2 regions of the Pseudoalteromonas sp. Cn5-37 genome follow, and region 2 is predicted to be linked to the other one. Evidence: predicted binding sites of a transcription regulator. Region 2 holds the regulator's gene; the other holds the start of a gene.
What was found. Region 2 encodes sigma-54, which starts transcription at its own class of promoters, with help from an activator protein. Its sites were predicted from a motif close to GTTGGCACGNNNNTNGNNT; they were not measured.
Positions count from the first base shown of each region.

Region 1: the regulator sigma-54 is predicted to act here: its motif matches at 2,050-2,068, upstream of flgB (flagellar basal body rod protein FlgB).

Region 1 covers NZ_JAKGBA010000007.1:156,762-164,141, reverse strand. The annotation lists gene flgA (flagellar basal body P-ring formation chaperone FlgA) at 1-40, opposite strand, end outside; gene L1266_RS11485 (chemotaxis protein) at 183-1,115, shown strand; gene L1266_RS11480 (CheR family methyltransferase) at 1,137-1,967, shown strand; gene flgB (flagellar basal body rod protein FlgB) at 2,103-2,513, shown strand; gene flgC (flagellar basal body rod protein FlgC) at 2,516-2,947, shown strand; gene L1266_RS11465 (flagellar hook assembly protein FlgD) at 2,961-3,644, shown strand; gene flgE (flagellar hook protein FlgE) at 3,696-5,063, shown strand; gene L1266_RS11455 (flagellar basal body rod protein FlgF) at 5,224-5,988, shown strand; gene flgG (flagellar basal-body rod protein FlgG) at 6,010-6,798, shown strand; gene flgH (flagellar basal body L-ring protein FlgH) at 6,814-7,380, shown strand, end outside.
Region 2 covers NZ_JAKGBA010000023.1:28,741-36,120, forward strand. The annotation lists gene L1266_RS17870 (KpsF/GutQ family sugar-phosphate isomerase) at 1-312, shown strand, start outside; gene kdsC (3-deoxy-manno-octulosonate-8-phosphatase KdsC) at 316-867, shown strand; gene lptC (LPS export ABC transporter periplasmic protein LptC) at 864-1,418, shown strand; gene lptA (lipopolysaccharide transport periplasmic protein LptA) at 1,408-1,929, shown strand; gene lptB (LPS export ABC transporter ATP-binding protein) at 1,926-2,651, shown strand; gene L1266_RS17895 (RNA polymerase factor sigma-54) at 2,758-4,254, shown strand; gene hpf (ribosome hibernation promoting factor) at 4,281-4,568, shown strand; gene ptsN (PTS IIA-like nitrogen regulatory protein PtsN) at 4,572-5,024, shown strand; gene rapZ (RNase adapter RapZ) at 5,025-5,870, shown strand; gene L1266_RS17915 (HPr family phosphocarrier protein) at 5,884-6,156, shown strand; gene mgtE (magnesium transporter) at 6,368-7,380, shown strand, end outside.

The DNA of each region.
Region 1 (7,380 bases), on a different contig from region 2:
AAAAAACACTGTATCTTCGGCTTTTTTTTAACAAACTCATATTGTTTCGACTATGCTTATTGTTGAAAACAAGGTATAAATATTTTGCGTCAAAAAATAGACGCTTCGTAACCTTATGTAGCTTTAACACAAAGAAGGCAATTATTGTTCCAGCTCTGATTGTTTATCTTTAGGAGATTGAAATGGCAGGCATTTTAGACTCAGTTAACCAGCGAACTCAGTTGGTTGGGCAAAACCGCCTTGAATTACTATTATTCAAACTCAGAGGGCGTCAGCGCTTTGGTATTAACGTGTTTAAAGTAAGAGAGGTTTTGCAATGCCCGCCACTTACGAACATGCCAAAATCAAATGCCTATATTCGCGGTGTTGCGCATATTCGTGGACAAACTATTTCTGTTATTGACTTATCAATGGCTGTCGGTGGTCCTGCAATTGAAAACATAAAAGACAGCTTTATCATCATTGCCGAATACAACCGTTCAGTACAAGGGTTTTTGGTTGGTGGTGTAGAACGTATCGTAAATATGAACTGGGAAAAAATAATGCCACCACCTTCGGGAGCTGGACGTTATTCTTACCTAACAGCAGTCACAGAAATAGAAAACGAACTGGTTGAGATTTTGGATGTTGAAAAGATCCTAAATGAAATCTGCCCAGTGAACACTGAAGTTAGCGCAGATGTTGTTGGTGAAGGTGAGTTCCAGAAAGATTTAGGTGAAAGAATCGTCTTTATTGCTGATGACTCTGCTGTCGCGAGAAATCAAGTAAAACGAGCGCTTGAGCCACTTGGTGTACAAACTGAGCTTGCTAAAAATGGCAAAGAGGCCTTACTAAGACTAAGAGAAATAGCTCAACTTGATTGCCAGAACGATATTACTGAGCGAGTTGGCTTATTAATTTCAGATGTTGAAATGCCAGAAATGGATGGCTATACCTTAACCGCCGAGATAAAGGCCGATCCAAAATTATCACCTTTGCATGTGATCTTACATACTTCTTTAAGTGGTGTATTCAACCAAGCAATGATTGAGAAAGTGGGAGCTGACGATTTTATTGCTAAATTTAACCCAGATGAACTAGCGACTGCTGTAAAAAAATGGGTTCATTGTGATTAATAGTTTATAGGTGGTATTACTTTGGAAAATAAGCATTTACAACAAAGCGAATACGATCAATTTCGCTCTTTTTTAGAGCAACAATGCGGCATTGTGCTTGGCGATAATAAACTTTATTTAGTTAAAAGCCGTCTCGCTCCACTTATGGCGCGTTTTAATGTCGAGTCTTTATCGCAGTTGGTAAGTAAAACACTGAGTCCTCATGAGAGGCAGCTTCGTGCCGCTGTGGTTGATGCAATGACAACCAATGAAACGCTTTGGTTTCGTGACCAGTATCCGTTTGAGTTATTGAAAACGAAATTATTTCCTGAGCTTAAAGATGTGCGTAGACCATTAAAAATATGGTCAGCGGCAAGTTCATCAGGACAAGAGCCGTATTCAATTGCAATGTCGGTTGCCGAGTTTCAGTCAAAAAACCCAGGTGTATTAAAGATGGGGGCGCAAATAATCGGCACTGATATCTCTAATACCATGCTTGATATGTGCAAAAACGCTGAGTATGACTCGCTAGCGCTTGCGCGTGGTTTGTCGATGGAACGCCGTCAAAAGTTCTTTAAAGACAGCGGCAATGGAATGGCTCAAGTCATTGACCCTATACGTAAAATGGTTAGCTTTAGACACCTTAACTTACTGGATTCATACGCTTTAATGGGCAAGTTTGACATTATATTTTGCCGTAACGTGCTCATTTACTTCTCACCAGAGGTAAAAGCTAAAATTATCTCGCAATTTGCTCAAGCCCTAAACCCTAAAGGTTACCTCTTTTTAGGTGCGTCAGAATCAATGGCGGGCTTAAGTGATAGCTTTGAGATGGTTCGTTGTAATCCAGGCATCATCTACCAGAAAAAGTAAACCTTTCTTAGCAACCTAGCTCTTAGGTTGCTAAATTTATCTATTATTCAATATCTTACGTAAATAAAATATCCCCTTCATTATTGGCTTAGCTTTTGCATTAATCACTCTAGAGTCAATTTTTTGGAGATGGTTATGGCTATCAGTTTTGATAAAGCATTTGGTGTTCACCCCCATGCAATGTTGATCCGTTCACAACGCGCTGAGTTATTAGCGACCAATATCGCTAATGCTGATACGCCGGGCTATAAAGCGAAAGACATTGATTTTGCCTCGGCATTAAAAGCGGCAAAAAGCAACCAACAAGGCGGCAATAGCATGGTAAGAACCGATGCTAAACATATTGCCGGAGGCAGCCGTTTTGTTGGCGGTGCAGAAATGTTTCGTACGCCAAATCAAGCAGATACAGGCGATGGTAACTCTGTAGATATACAAGTGGAACGAAACTTGTATGTACAGAACTCATTAGAGTATCAGGCAAGCCTGCAATTTATGAGTAGTAAAATTAAAGGCCTTAAAAAAGCCCTCGGTAGTCAAGGAGCTTAATCATGAGTTTATATAATGTTTTTGATATTTCAGGCACGGGTATGAGTGCACAAAATGTGCGCTTAAATACCACAGCGAGTAATATTTCGAATGCAAACACGATTAGCTCTAGCCAAGACCAGACATACCGAGCGCGCCATCCTGTTTTTGCTGCAGAGTTGACCAAAGCGTCAGCATCGCAAAGCAATCCTCAGGGCTCTTCTGTAGGCGTTAAAGTTTTAGGTATTGTAGAGAGCGATAAGCCGCTACAAATTGAATATAACCCGAATCACCCAAGTGCGGATGAAAATGGTTATATCTACAAACCTAACGTTAATGTTGTAGAAGAAATGGCAAATATGATTTCTGCCTCTCGCTCTTACCAAACAAATGTGCAAGTTGCTGATGCAGCTAAGCAAATGTTAAGTAAAACACTGTTGTTAGGACAACGGTAATCGAGGATAAGTTATGAGTAACGACATCAGCTCTGCATCATCATCCTATATGGATAGCTTGCGTTGGAATCAAAGCAATACGCAAACAACTGAGGAAGACAACAACACACTTTCTCAGGAAGATTTCTTTTCGTTGTTAACACAGCAGTTGTCGTTCCAGGATCCGAGTAACCCTGCTGATAACGATCAAATGATCGCGCAGATGACGAACTTTACTATGGCTGAAGGTATTTCAAACTTAAACGAGAAGTTTGACTCACTGACTGCATCAATGACATCAAATTCTGCGTTACAGGCTTCCACTTTGGTTGGTAAGCAAGCGTTATTAGAGTCTGACACCATTGACTTTGACGGTGAAAACCTTGCTAAAGGGTCGGTGGTTGCTGAGACAGCCGTTGAATCTTTAACGCTAAGAATAACAGATTCTTCAGGTCAGTTAGTACGAACCATTGAACTAGGTTCTCAGTCTGCGGGCGCACTGCGTTTTGAGTGGGATGGTAAAGATAACGATGGCAATGTGCTCCCTGAAGGCGAGTATGACATCAGTGCTGAAGGCTTTGTAAATGGAGACTACAGCAGTATGCCTATGGCGACCTTTAAGAATATTGAAAGTGTCAATATTAATGGCGCAAGCGGCATTATCGTAAATACAAAAGAGGGTGCGGTTAGGCTAACTGATATAGCTGAAATCGCATAAGTATAAAAGGTTTGGGTTAGCTTAGGCTAAGAGATAGGTTAGAGGTGAGTTATGAGCTTCAATATTGCATTAACAGGCTTAGCAGCCGCACAAAAAGATTTAGACGTAACAGCAAATAATATTGCTAACGTTAACACTACGGGCTTTAAAGAGTCTCGTGCAGAGTTCGCTGATGTATACGCATCATCAGTATTTAGTTCTGGTAAAACAAAAAATGGTGACGGTGTAAGGACAACAATGGTGGCACAACAATTCCACCAAGGTTCACTCTCTTTCACAAATAACTCACTTGATTTAGCAATTACTGGTGAAGGTTATTTCGCAATGGCGAATGACTTAGGTGCACAAGACTTTACTTACACGCGTGCTGGTGCGTTCAAACTTAATAAAGATAACTTTATTGTGGATGCGAGCGGTAATTACTTACAAGGTTTCCCTGTTGATGAAGCAACCGGTGACACAACCTCTGTAAGCTTAAGTACATCTTCTGCGCTACAAATTCCAGATGCATCAGGTTCACCACGTGCAACCACGAATGTCTATTCGTCATTTAACCTTGATTCACGTGCCTCTGCGCCAACTGTGACACCATTCGATCCAGAAACAAGTGCAACTTATAACAGCTCTACATCGACAACGGTGTATGACTCATTAGGTGAACCGCATATTCTACAGTTCTTCTTTGTGAAAACTGATTCTACAGTGACTGGTAATGAAAATGAGTGGGAAGTATACGCTACATTAGATGAAAAGCCATTTGATGCAACAGGTGTTGAGCAAACCACAACACCTTATACACCATTATCAACTTTTCAGTTTGATGCCAGTGGCTTACCACAAAGTACAGATGGTACAGCGAATACTGATACAACATTTAATCCATTAACGTTACCGAGTGGTTTAGGTGCTGCGACAGGCCTTTCTGATTTACTTTCGAATGGTGCAAGTTTCCCTGATGATGTGACTATTAACTGGCGTGATGAAGCGGCAACAGCAAATAAAGTTCCAACTCAATACGCAAGTAACTTTGAAGTAAAAGCATTAGAGCAAGATGGTGCGACTGTAGGTCGTCTATCAGGAATTGATATCGGTTCTGACGGTAAAATTGTTGCGTCATACAGTAATGGAGATACGTCGTTCCTAGGTCAAGTTGCTATGGTGCGCTTCTCTAATTCTCAGGGCTTGCAACAAGTTGGTGATACATCTTGGAAGAAGAGTTTAACGTCAGGTGAGCCGATTGCGGGTGAACCAGGTTCAGGTACTCTAGGTTCAATTAACTCATCAGCGCTTGAGCAATCAAACGTTAACTTAACCAATGAACTTGTTGACTTAATTAGTGCTCAGCGTAACTTCCAAGCAAATTCACGTGCGCTTGAGGTTAACTCAACACTACAACAAAACATCCTACAGATCCGTTAATCTTAACGGTTCTAAGCTTAATCCGACACGAAGGCTGCTTCCTCTATTGGCAGCCTTTTTTCATTCTTACTATTCATTTTTCTCTTCTATTTTAGCGTCAATTTTACTTTGGCACTTTTATTGCATTTCCTAATTATCGTATTTTTAGTGAGTCAATGTTATGGACAAAATGGTCTACATTGCCATGTCGGGTGCTAAGCAAAGTTTGCGAGGTCTTGAGCTCAAGGCCAACAATCTTGCTAATGCTAACACCACTGGCTTTAAAGCTGATTTTGCACAAGCTCGCTCTATGCAAGCCTTCGGTGAAGGTCTGCCATCTAGGGTGTTTGCAATGCAAGAACGCCCAGGATCTAATATGGAATCGGGTGGTTTTGTTGAAACTGGCCGTGAGCTTGATATCGCGATGAGCGACCGTGGTTGGTTGAGCGTACAAGATGCATCCGGCAATGAGGCGTACACCAAAACTGGCACATTAAACATTACTCCAGATGGCGCATTGATCACCAGCCATGGCCGTCAAGTAATTGGCGAAGGTGGTCCAATCATTTTGCCATTGCCTATTGAAAAAGTTGAGTTTAGTGAAGATGGCGCTATTCAGGTTCGCCCGCAAGGTGCGCCTGCTAACTTTTTGGAAGTGGTTGATCGCTTAAAAGTGATTGAGGCTGATAACACTCAGCTTGAAAAAGGCAATGACGGTTTATTTCGACCAAAAGAAGACATGTTGGTCAATGACCTTTGTGGTTTTTGTGACATTTCACCAAACGTAAAAGTATTGTCGGGAACGCTTGAAATGTCGAACGTAAACCCAGTGCATGAAATGGTCGATATGATCAGCAATCAACGCCAATTTGAATTACAAGTTAAATTGATGAAAACAGCCGAAGAGCTCGATGAGCGTCAAGATCAGCTGTTACGCATTGTTTAAGATGACTGAGAGGGTAGAGTTATGAATCCTGCATTATGGATCAGTAAAACCGGGCTTGACGCCCAGCAAACCGATATTTCGGTGATCTCAAATAATCTCGCGAATGCCAGCACGGTAGGCTACAAAAAAAGCCGCGCCGTATTTGAAGATTTACTATATCAAAACATTAACCAGCCAGGTGGCCGCTCGTCGCAAGACACTGAAATGCCGTCAGGCTTAATGCTTGGTGCCGGTGCCAAAGTGGTTGCTAACCAAAAGAACTTTTCACAAGGTAATATGCTTACCACTGAAAATTCATTGGACTGGATGATCTCAGGCCCAGGTTTTTTTGAAGTGCAATTACCAGATGGCAATATTGCCTATTCACGTAATGGTCAATTCACGACTGACGAAGATGGTCGCATTGTAACTTCCGGCGCGGGTTTTCCATTACAGCCAGAAATGAACGTACCGGACGATGCACAATCAATTACTGTTTCACAAGACGGTGAAGTATCAGTGCGTATTTCAGGTCAAGCAGAGAACGTGGTCATCGGTCAGCTCACCATTAGTGATTTTATTAATCCATCGGGTCTTGAGCCTATGGGGCAAAACTTATACACAGAAACCGCTGTGAGTGGCGCACCTGTGCAAGGTAATCCTGGTATCGACGGTTTAGGCACTGTGGTTCAAGGTTCCCTTGAAACCTCTAACGTGAATGTAACGGAAGAGCTTGTTAACTTGATTGAAACGCAACGAATTTATGAAATGAATTCAAAAGTGATTTCAGCGGTTGATGAAATGCTTAGTTACATCAATCAGCAACTTTAATGGGTAGGAGGCAGCATGCGTAATATTATCTTAGTCACATCAGCAGCATTGATGCTGGGTGGTTGTATGACAACGCAAAATCATCATGTGGTTCAGGATGACCCTTACTATGCGCCTATGTATCCGGAACCAAGTACTGAACAAGTGGTACCAACAGGTTCGTTGTTTGATAGTTATTCGGCAAATGACTTGTACTCAGATAAAAAGGCATTACGCGCCGGCGATATCATCACTGTTAAATTGCAAGAGTCTACCCAAGCAACTAAAGCGGCAAAAACTGAAACCGACAAAGAAACAGATGCTAGTTTAGACCCTGTTATTGGGCTTGGCGGAAACCCGGTTAACATTGGTGGCGACAGCATTCAGTTTGGTATTGGCTCAGGGGCATCGTTTAAAGGCGATTCAAAGTCTAACCAATCAAATAGCTTATTTGGTGATATTTCTGTCAATGTGATGCGTGTTTTACCGAATGGGAACTTGGTTATTCGTGGTGAAAAATGGCTCACTTTGAATACTGGTGAAGAATTTATTCGCCTAGAAGGTTTAGTTCGTCCTGAAGATGTGCAAGCAGATAACACAGTA
Region 2 (7,380 bases):
GATGCATTGATTGAAATGTCAGCCAAAGGCCTTGGTATGACCGCAGTGATTGGTGCAGATGAAAAGTTAGCCGGGTTATTCACTGATGGTGACTTACGCCGTATTTTAGAACAGCGCATCGATATCCATAACACGGCAATTAGCCAAGTGATGACCCGTTCATGCACAACGGCTCGCCCTGACATGCTTGCGGCTGAAGCTTTAAATATTATGGAGCATAAACGTATTAATGGTTTAATTGTGGTGGATCAAAGCAACACACCAATTGGTGCCCTTAATATGCAAGACTTATTAAAAGCAGGAGTTCTCTAAGCAATGACATTCGCCGAACTATACCAGCCCCTGAGCCCTGATGTGAGTCAGCGTGCTCAAAAAATAAAACTATTAATCTGTGATATTGATGGTGTTTTTTCTGATGGTCGAATTTATTTGGGTAATAATGGCGAAGAGCTTAAAGCATTCAATACTAAAGATGGTTTTGGTATTAAAGCACTCATTAATAGTGGCTTTGAAGTGGCAGTGATTACTGGCCGCCATTCACAAATAGTTCAGCAGCGAATGACTAGCCTAACAGTTCAGCACATTTATCAGGGACAAGAAGATAAGCTGATTGCTTATCAAGAGTTAAAGGATAAACTGGGGCTGACAGATGAACAGATTGCCTATATTGGTGATGATGGTCCAGACTTACCAGTTATGGAAAAAGTTGGCTTTGCTGTCGCAGTAAACGATGCACACCCGCTTATCAAGAAGCTGGCTCATTACACCACATTATTACCGGGTGGCTTTGGAGCCGTGCGTGAATTAACTGATTTACTGATGTTAGAAAACGGCAAGCCGTTAACTAGCGATGGTACCAGCGCATGAATATAGCCCGTATTTTACTGAGTATTGTTTTTGTCTGTTGCATGGTGTGGTTATGGTACCCGTACTTTAACCAGTCAACTGATACAATAACTAGTGAAGACGAGATCATCGCAACACCTGATTACACTGCCGTTGCTCTAAAGCAAACAGCTTATGACGAGCAAGGTAAAATTAGTCATAAAGTGGCAGCTGCAAAAATGGAGTTGTATCAACAATTAGGGTTTACCTTTTTTGAACAACCTATTTTTACTATTTATAGCGATCAGCAAGTTTGGCAAGTAAGAGCCAAAGAAGCTACTTTATACGAAAATGATCAGCTGATTTTTGAAGGGGATGTAGTTGCTAAAAACTTAACCCATAACGGTATGATCGAAGACATAAAAGCAGAAAATATTAATGTCGACATTGATAAAATGACGATGTTTTCAAAGCAACCTGTAACACTAACAGGACCGAATTTAAAAATTACCGGTAAAGGCTTAAAAGCCGATTTAAAAGCCGAAATTGTTGAGTTAACTAACCATACACGAACCATATACTATGACCAATAAACTGAAGAAATTACTCCTGATCCCAAGCTTATTAATTGCCTTTTCGGGCGCAGCTGCCGAGCAAACAGGCGCTCAAATTAGCATTAGCTCAGATCGCCAAGTCGGTAAACTAAAAGATGGCGTTGGCATATTCGAAGGTAACGTAGAGATCGTGCATGGTGATCGTCGCATTACAGCAGAGCGACTTGAGGCACATGGCGGTGACACCGAAGGTACAGTCGAATTAATTATCGCTACAGGCAAACCAGCTTACTTCGAAGAAAAGCAAGCTGATGGTACCGTGATGAGTGCCAGCGCCGAAGAAGTTCGTTATGATGTTGCGAAACGCTTCTTAACACTCAATGGCGAAGCTGAAGTCACTCAAGCGGGTCAAAAAGTAACGGCAAAAAGCATTACCTATGATATGGCTCAACAGCTGATCAGCGCAGAAAAAGACGAAAACTCAACAGATCGTGTACACACTATTTTAGTGCCTGTAGAAAATAAAAAAGACGATAAAGGCCAACCATGAGCACATTAAAAGCAGAGCTTTTAGCTAAAAGCTACAAAGGCCGCCAAGTGGTTAAAAATGTCGGTCTTGAAGTTGAAGCGGGCAGTATTGTTGGCTTGTTAGGGCCAAATGGTGCAGGTAAAACAACGACCTTCTATATGATTGTAGGCCTCGTACCAAGCGACAAAGGAAAAATAAGCATCGATGATAACGATATCACGCTTTTGCCAATGCACAGCCGTGCGCGCTTAGGTATTGGTTATCTACCACAAGAGTCGTCTATTTTTCGAAAATTAACAGTTTACCAAAACTTGATGGCCATATTAGAGACCCGCAAAGATCTTAACAAAACAACGCGCGAAGAGACGCTTAACAACTTATTAGATGAATTTAGCATTCAACATATTCGCGATAGCCAAGGTATGGCACTGTCAGGTGGTGAACGACGCCGCGTTGAAATTGCACGTGCATTAGCCGCTAATCCTAAATTTATCCTTTTAGATGAGCCTTTTGCTGGTGTTGATCCTATTTCGGTGTTAGATATAAAGAAAATTATTGAGCACCTAAAAAATCGTGGTATTGGTGTACTTATTACTGACCATAATGTTCGAGAAACCCTTGATGTTTGTGAAAAAGCCTACATTGTTTCTCATGGGGAGCTAATTGCATCAGGGACACCTGAGCACGTATTAGCTGACCAAACTGTACGTGATGTTTATCTAGGCGAGCAATTCAGGCTGTAACCATTACGCCACCGACTAGAGCATCTGCTAGACTTATACAATGACAATAAATCGATAACAGTGTCCTCACCGTTACCGATAACTTAAAAAGGATTGTTAGGGATACATGAGGCAATCATTACAGCTGCGCATGGGCCAGCAACTTACAATGACTCCACAACTGCAACAAGCCATTCGCTTGTTGCAGCTCAGTACATTGGATCTCCAGCAAGAAATTCAAGAAGCGCTTGATAGTAATCCTCTGCTTGAAGTGGAAGAAGCGGATTACAACGAAGAAAGCATCGGTAAGAATGAGCAAAAAGCGGAGTCTGACGATGTACAAGTCAGCGCGTCTGCCGACGAAGCACCTAGCGAATTCGAGCAAGAAAGCAGTGATGCTCTGAGTAAGGATACGGTTAGCGATGACTTAGCTATGGATGTTACGTGGGATGAGTACATGAGTGCCGCCCCATCAACATCGTCTGGGCCAATGCCTGAAGACGAGTCTATTTACCAAGGTGCTTCAACAGAAACACTGCAAGAATATTTAATGTGGCAACTACAGCTCACACCATTTAGTCCTACCGATGAAGCGATTGCCGTTGCCATCGTTGAAGCTATCGATGACTCAGGTATTTTAACGGTTAGCTGCGAAGATATTGTCGAAAGCTTTAATCAAAATAATGATGAAGAAGAAATCGAACTCGATGAAGTTGAAGCTGTCTTAAAAAGAATACAGTTATTCGATCCAGTTGGTATCGGCGCCCGAAGTTTACAAGAGTGCCTGTGTATACAACTTCGTCAATTCGATGCCAATACGCCATATTTAGCTGAAACTAAAATGGTTTTATCTGAGCATATCGAATTATTAGCAAGTCGCGACTATCGCACTTTAATGAAAAAGACTAAGCTTAAAGAAAACGAGCTTAAAGAAGTGATGACGCTCATTCACAGCTTAAATCCTAAGCCTGCGGATAGCATAGTACGCGAAGAATCTGAGTACGTCATACCCGATGTATCAGTGAAAAAAGTGAAAGGCCGCTGGGTAGTCGAGTTAAACCCAGATTGTATGCCAAAAATTAGAGTGAATAGCCAATATGCAGCGATGTCTCGCTCTGTTAAATCAAGTAGCGACAGCCAATTTATTCGTTCTCACTTACAAGAAGCAAAGTGGTTTATTAAGAGCTTAGAAAGCCGTAACGATACTTTACTAAAAGTGACCAACTGTATCGTGCAACAACAGCAAGCTTTCTTTGAACATGGCCCAGAAGCAATGAAGCCAATGGTGCTAAACGATGTCGCTGAAATGGTCGAAATGCATGAATCGACGATTTCTCGGGTTACAACACAAAAATATATGCATACCCCAAGGGGAATTTTTGAGTTGAAATATTTCTTCTCAAGCCATGTCAGCACCGAAAATGGTGGTGAGTGCTCTTCTACAGCAATTCGCGCTTTAATCAAGAAGTTAGTTGCTGCAGAAAACTCGGTTAAACCATTGAGTGATAGCAAAATTGCAGATATATTGGCTGAGCAAGGAATTAAAGTAGCTAGACGTACAATTGCAAAATATCGTGAGTCTCTAGCAATACCTCCGTCTAATCAGCGTAAAAGTCTGATTTAGACGTTTTACATAGAAGGAAAATGCTTATGCAACTAAATTTAACTGGTCGTCACGTAGAAGTCACTGATTCATTAAGAGACTATGTAAACACTAAGTTCGCAAAACTAGAAAGGCATTTTGATCATATTAATAATGTTCATGTCATTTTAGATGTAGAAAAATTAAGCCAAAAAGCAGAAGCAACTTTACATGTAAACGGAGGCGAGTTGTTCGCTTCTACAGAACATCAAGATATGTACGCAGCAATTGACTCATTGATCGATAAACTTGATCGCCAAGTCATTAAGCATAAAGAGAAATTAGCTCGACATTAAATTATGAAACTTAGTTCACTTACTAATCAGGACTGCAGCAAAGCTGCGGTCCTTTTTAATAGCAAAAAAAGAATTCTTGAGTATATTAGCGAGTTAGCTCACCAGCAGTTTCCTCATTTATCTCAACAAGATATCCTAGATGCTTTTCTGAACAGGGAAAAGTTAGGTAGTACAGGTATCGGCCGAGGAATAGCTATTCCCCACGGTCGAATGAGTGGTGCTGATGAACCTCATGCATTTATTATTGTCAGTGAATCTCCCATCAATTTTGATGCGATAGACAATCGTCCCGTTGATATTTTTGTGGCACTCATCGTACCAGATGGCGATTGCCAGTTGCACTTGAAGACCTTGTCAACAATTGCTGATAGACTTAAAGATAAAGATTTTTGTAAACAGTTGCGAAGTGCTACAAGCGATCAGCAACTATTTCAAGTAATTGCATCAGAGGCATAAATGGAATTAATAATTATCAGCGGTCGCTCAGGCTCGGGGAAATCGGTCGCTTTACGAGTTCTTGAAGACTTAGGCTACTACTGTGTTGATAATATTCCTGTCAACCTACTGCCTTCGCTCGTGCGAAGTGTTTCTGATAATTATGACAAAATTGCCGTCAGTATCGACGTACGTAACTTACCGAAAGAGCAGCAAGAGTTTAATGATATTCTTGAGTACCTGCCAGGTTTTGCTAACCCAACACTATTCTACCTAGATAGTGATGATCAAACCCTAATCAAGCGTTTTTCTGAAACTCGCCGTTTGCATCCATTATCGATTGATTCTTTACCGCTTGATCTTGCCATTAAACAAGAAAAAATCCTGCTTGATGTGCTGATCACCCGCGCTGACTTTATGATTGATACCACTGATTTGAGTGTTCATCAGTTAGCAGAATCAATTCGTGAAAAGATTTTAGGTAAGAAAGATAAAAAACTGATTATTACGTTTATGTCGTTTGGTTTTAAGCATGGCATTCCAAAAGAAGCTGACTACGTTTTTGATGCACGCTTTTTACCGAACCCACACTGGGAGCCTGATTTAAAGCCACTAACCGGCCTCGATCAGCCTGTCAGGGATTATTTAGCTAGCCACAGCATAGTGCAAAAGTTCACTTGGCAGATTCAAACCTTTGTACAGACTTGGTTGCCACATCTAGAGCGCAATAACCGCAGTTACCTAACCATTGCAATTGGTTGTACAGGAGGCCAACACCGTTCTGTTTACTTAGCGCAAACAATTGGTGAAAGCTTTTCTAAAACTCATGCTAATGTAAAAATTCGCCACCGCGAACAAGATATCTAACTAGGCACCAACAATGCACGCTGAAGATACCTTTTTAATTCAAAACAAACTTGGCTTACATGCTCGCGCTGCGACTGTTTTAGCGCAACTAGCACTGCAATTTGATGCCAAAATTACACTTTTTCAAGATGAGAAAGAAGCTGAAGGCGACAGCGTGTTAGCGTTAATGCTCCTTGAAAGTAGTCAAGGAAAAGAGGTTCGTGTTGTATGCGAAGGTCCTGACGCTGACGCTGCATTAACGGCAATCGGCGAATTAATTGCGCAACGCTTTCACGAGCAAGAATAGCATTTGCTAAGACTTCAAGGTTTACGGTAAACTTACTTCGGATATTTAAAATTCCCTTTAAATATCCTACTTTTATATCGCTCGCTTTTCTAAATTACAAAACTCTTAATAAATTTATCGCAGTGCGACGATATCTCTGCAAATACACTACAAAGCAACTATGCTGTATTTGCATAGCCTATTTAAACTTTTTTCAGTTGTAAGGACGCCAATGCCAGAAGCCTTTGAACAAGATTACCCACTACAACAACTCAAACAAGTGACCAAGTCACTCAATAGTGGTCAATTTGTTCAAGTGCGCGGCATGTTAGCCAAAACGGCACCTTGTGATACAGCCCTTTTACTTGAGTCTTCTCCCCATAAAATTCGTCGTATGCTTTGGCAGCTGGTTGACCCAGATGTCCGTGGTGATGTTCTAGAGGAACTCTCTGAAGATGTACGTCTTGGCATTATTGCCCAGATGGAGCCTGAGCACATTGCTGCTGCTACAGAAGATATGGACGACGATGACTTAGGTGAGGTTTTACGTAGTCTTCCTGATACCGTATATCAAGACGTTGTTAGCGCGATGGACTCGCAAGATAGAGAAAGGGCAACTCAAGCGCTTTCTTATCAAGAGCGCTCAGCCGGAGCCCTGATGAACAGCGATACGGTAACCATTCGTCCAGATGTTACCCTAGATGTAGTTTTACGCTATTTACGCTTACGAGGTGAGTTACCAGAGGGTACCGATGATTTATATGTAGTTGATAAACATAACTGCTTTTTAGGGGCGCTTTCGTTAACCACGCTACTGACAAGTCCTTCTGATAAAGTTGTTCGTGATTTAATGGATGAAGACTGTGAGTCAATCCTAATCTCTATGGATGAAAGCGATGTGGCGCAGCTATTTGAGCGTCACAACTGGATTTCAGCTCCTGTTGTAGATGATAACGCTCACTTGCTTGGCCGTATTACCATCGATGATATCGTTGACGTAATCCGTGAAGATGCAGAGCACAGCATGCTAAGCCTCGCTGGTCTTGACGACGAAGAAGATACCTTTGCGCCAGTGCTAAAAAGTTCGCAGCGTCGCTCTATTTGGCTTGGGGTTAACTTATTAACCGCATTGCTAGCAGCCATTGTGGCAAGCTTTTTCGAAAACACCTTAGCAATCTTACCTATTTTAGCGGTACTCAATGGTATCGTCCCTTCAATGGGTGGCGTTGCAGGTAGCCAAACCTT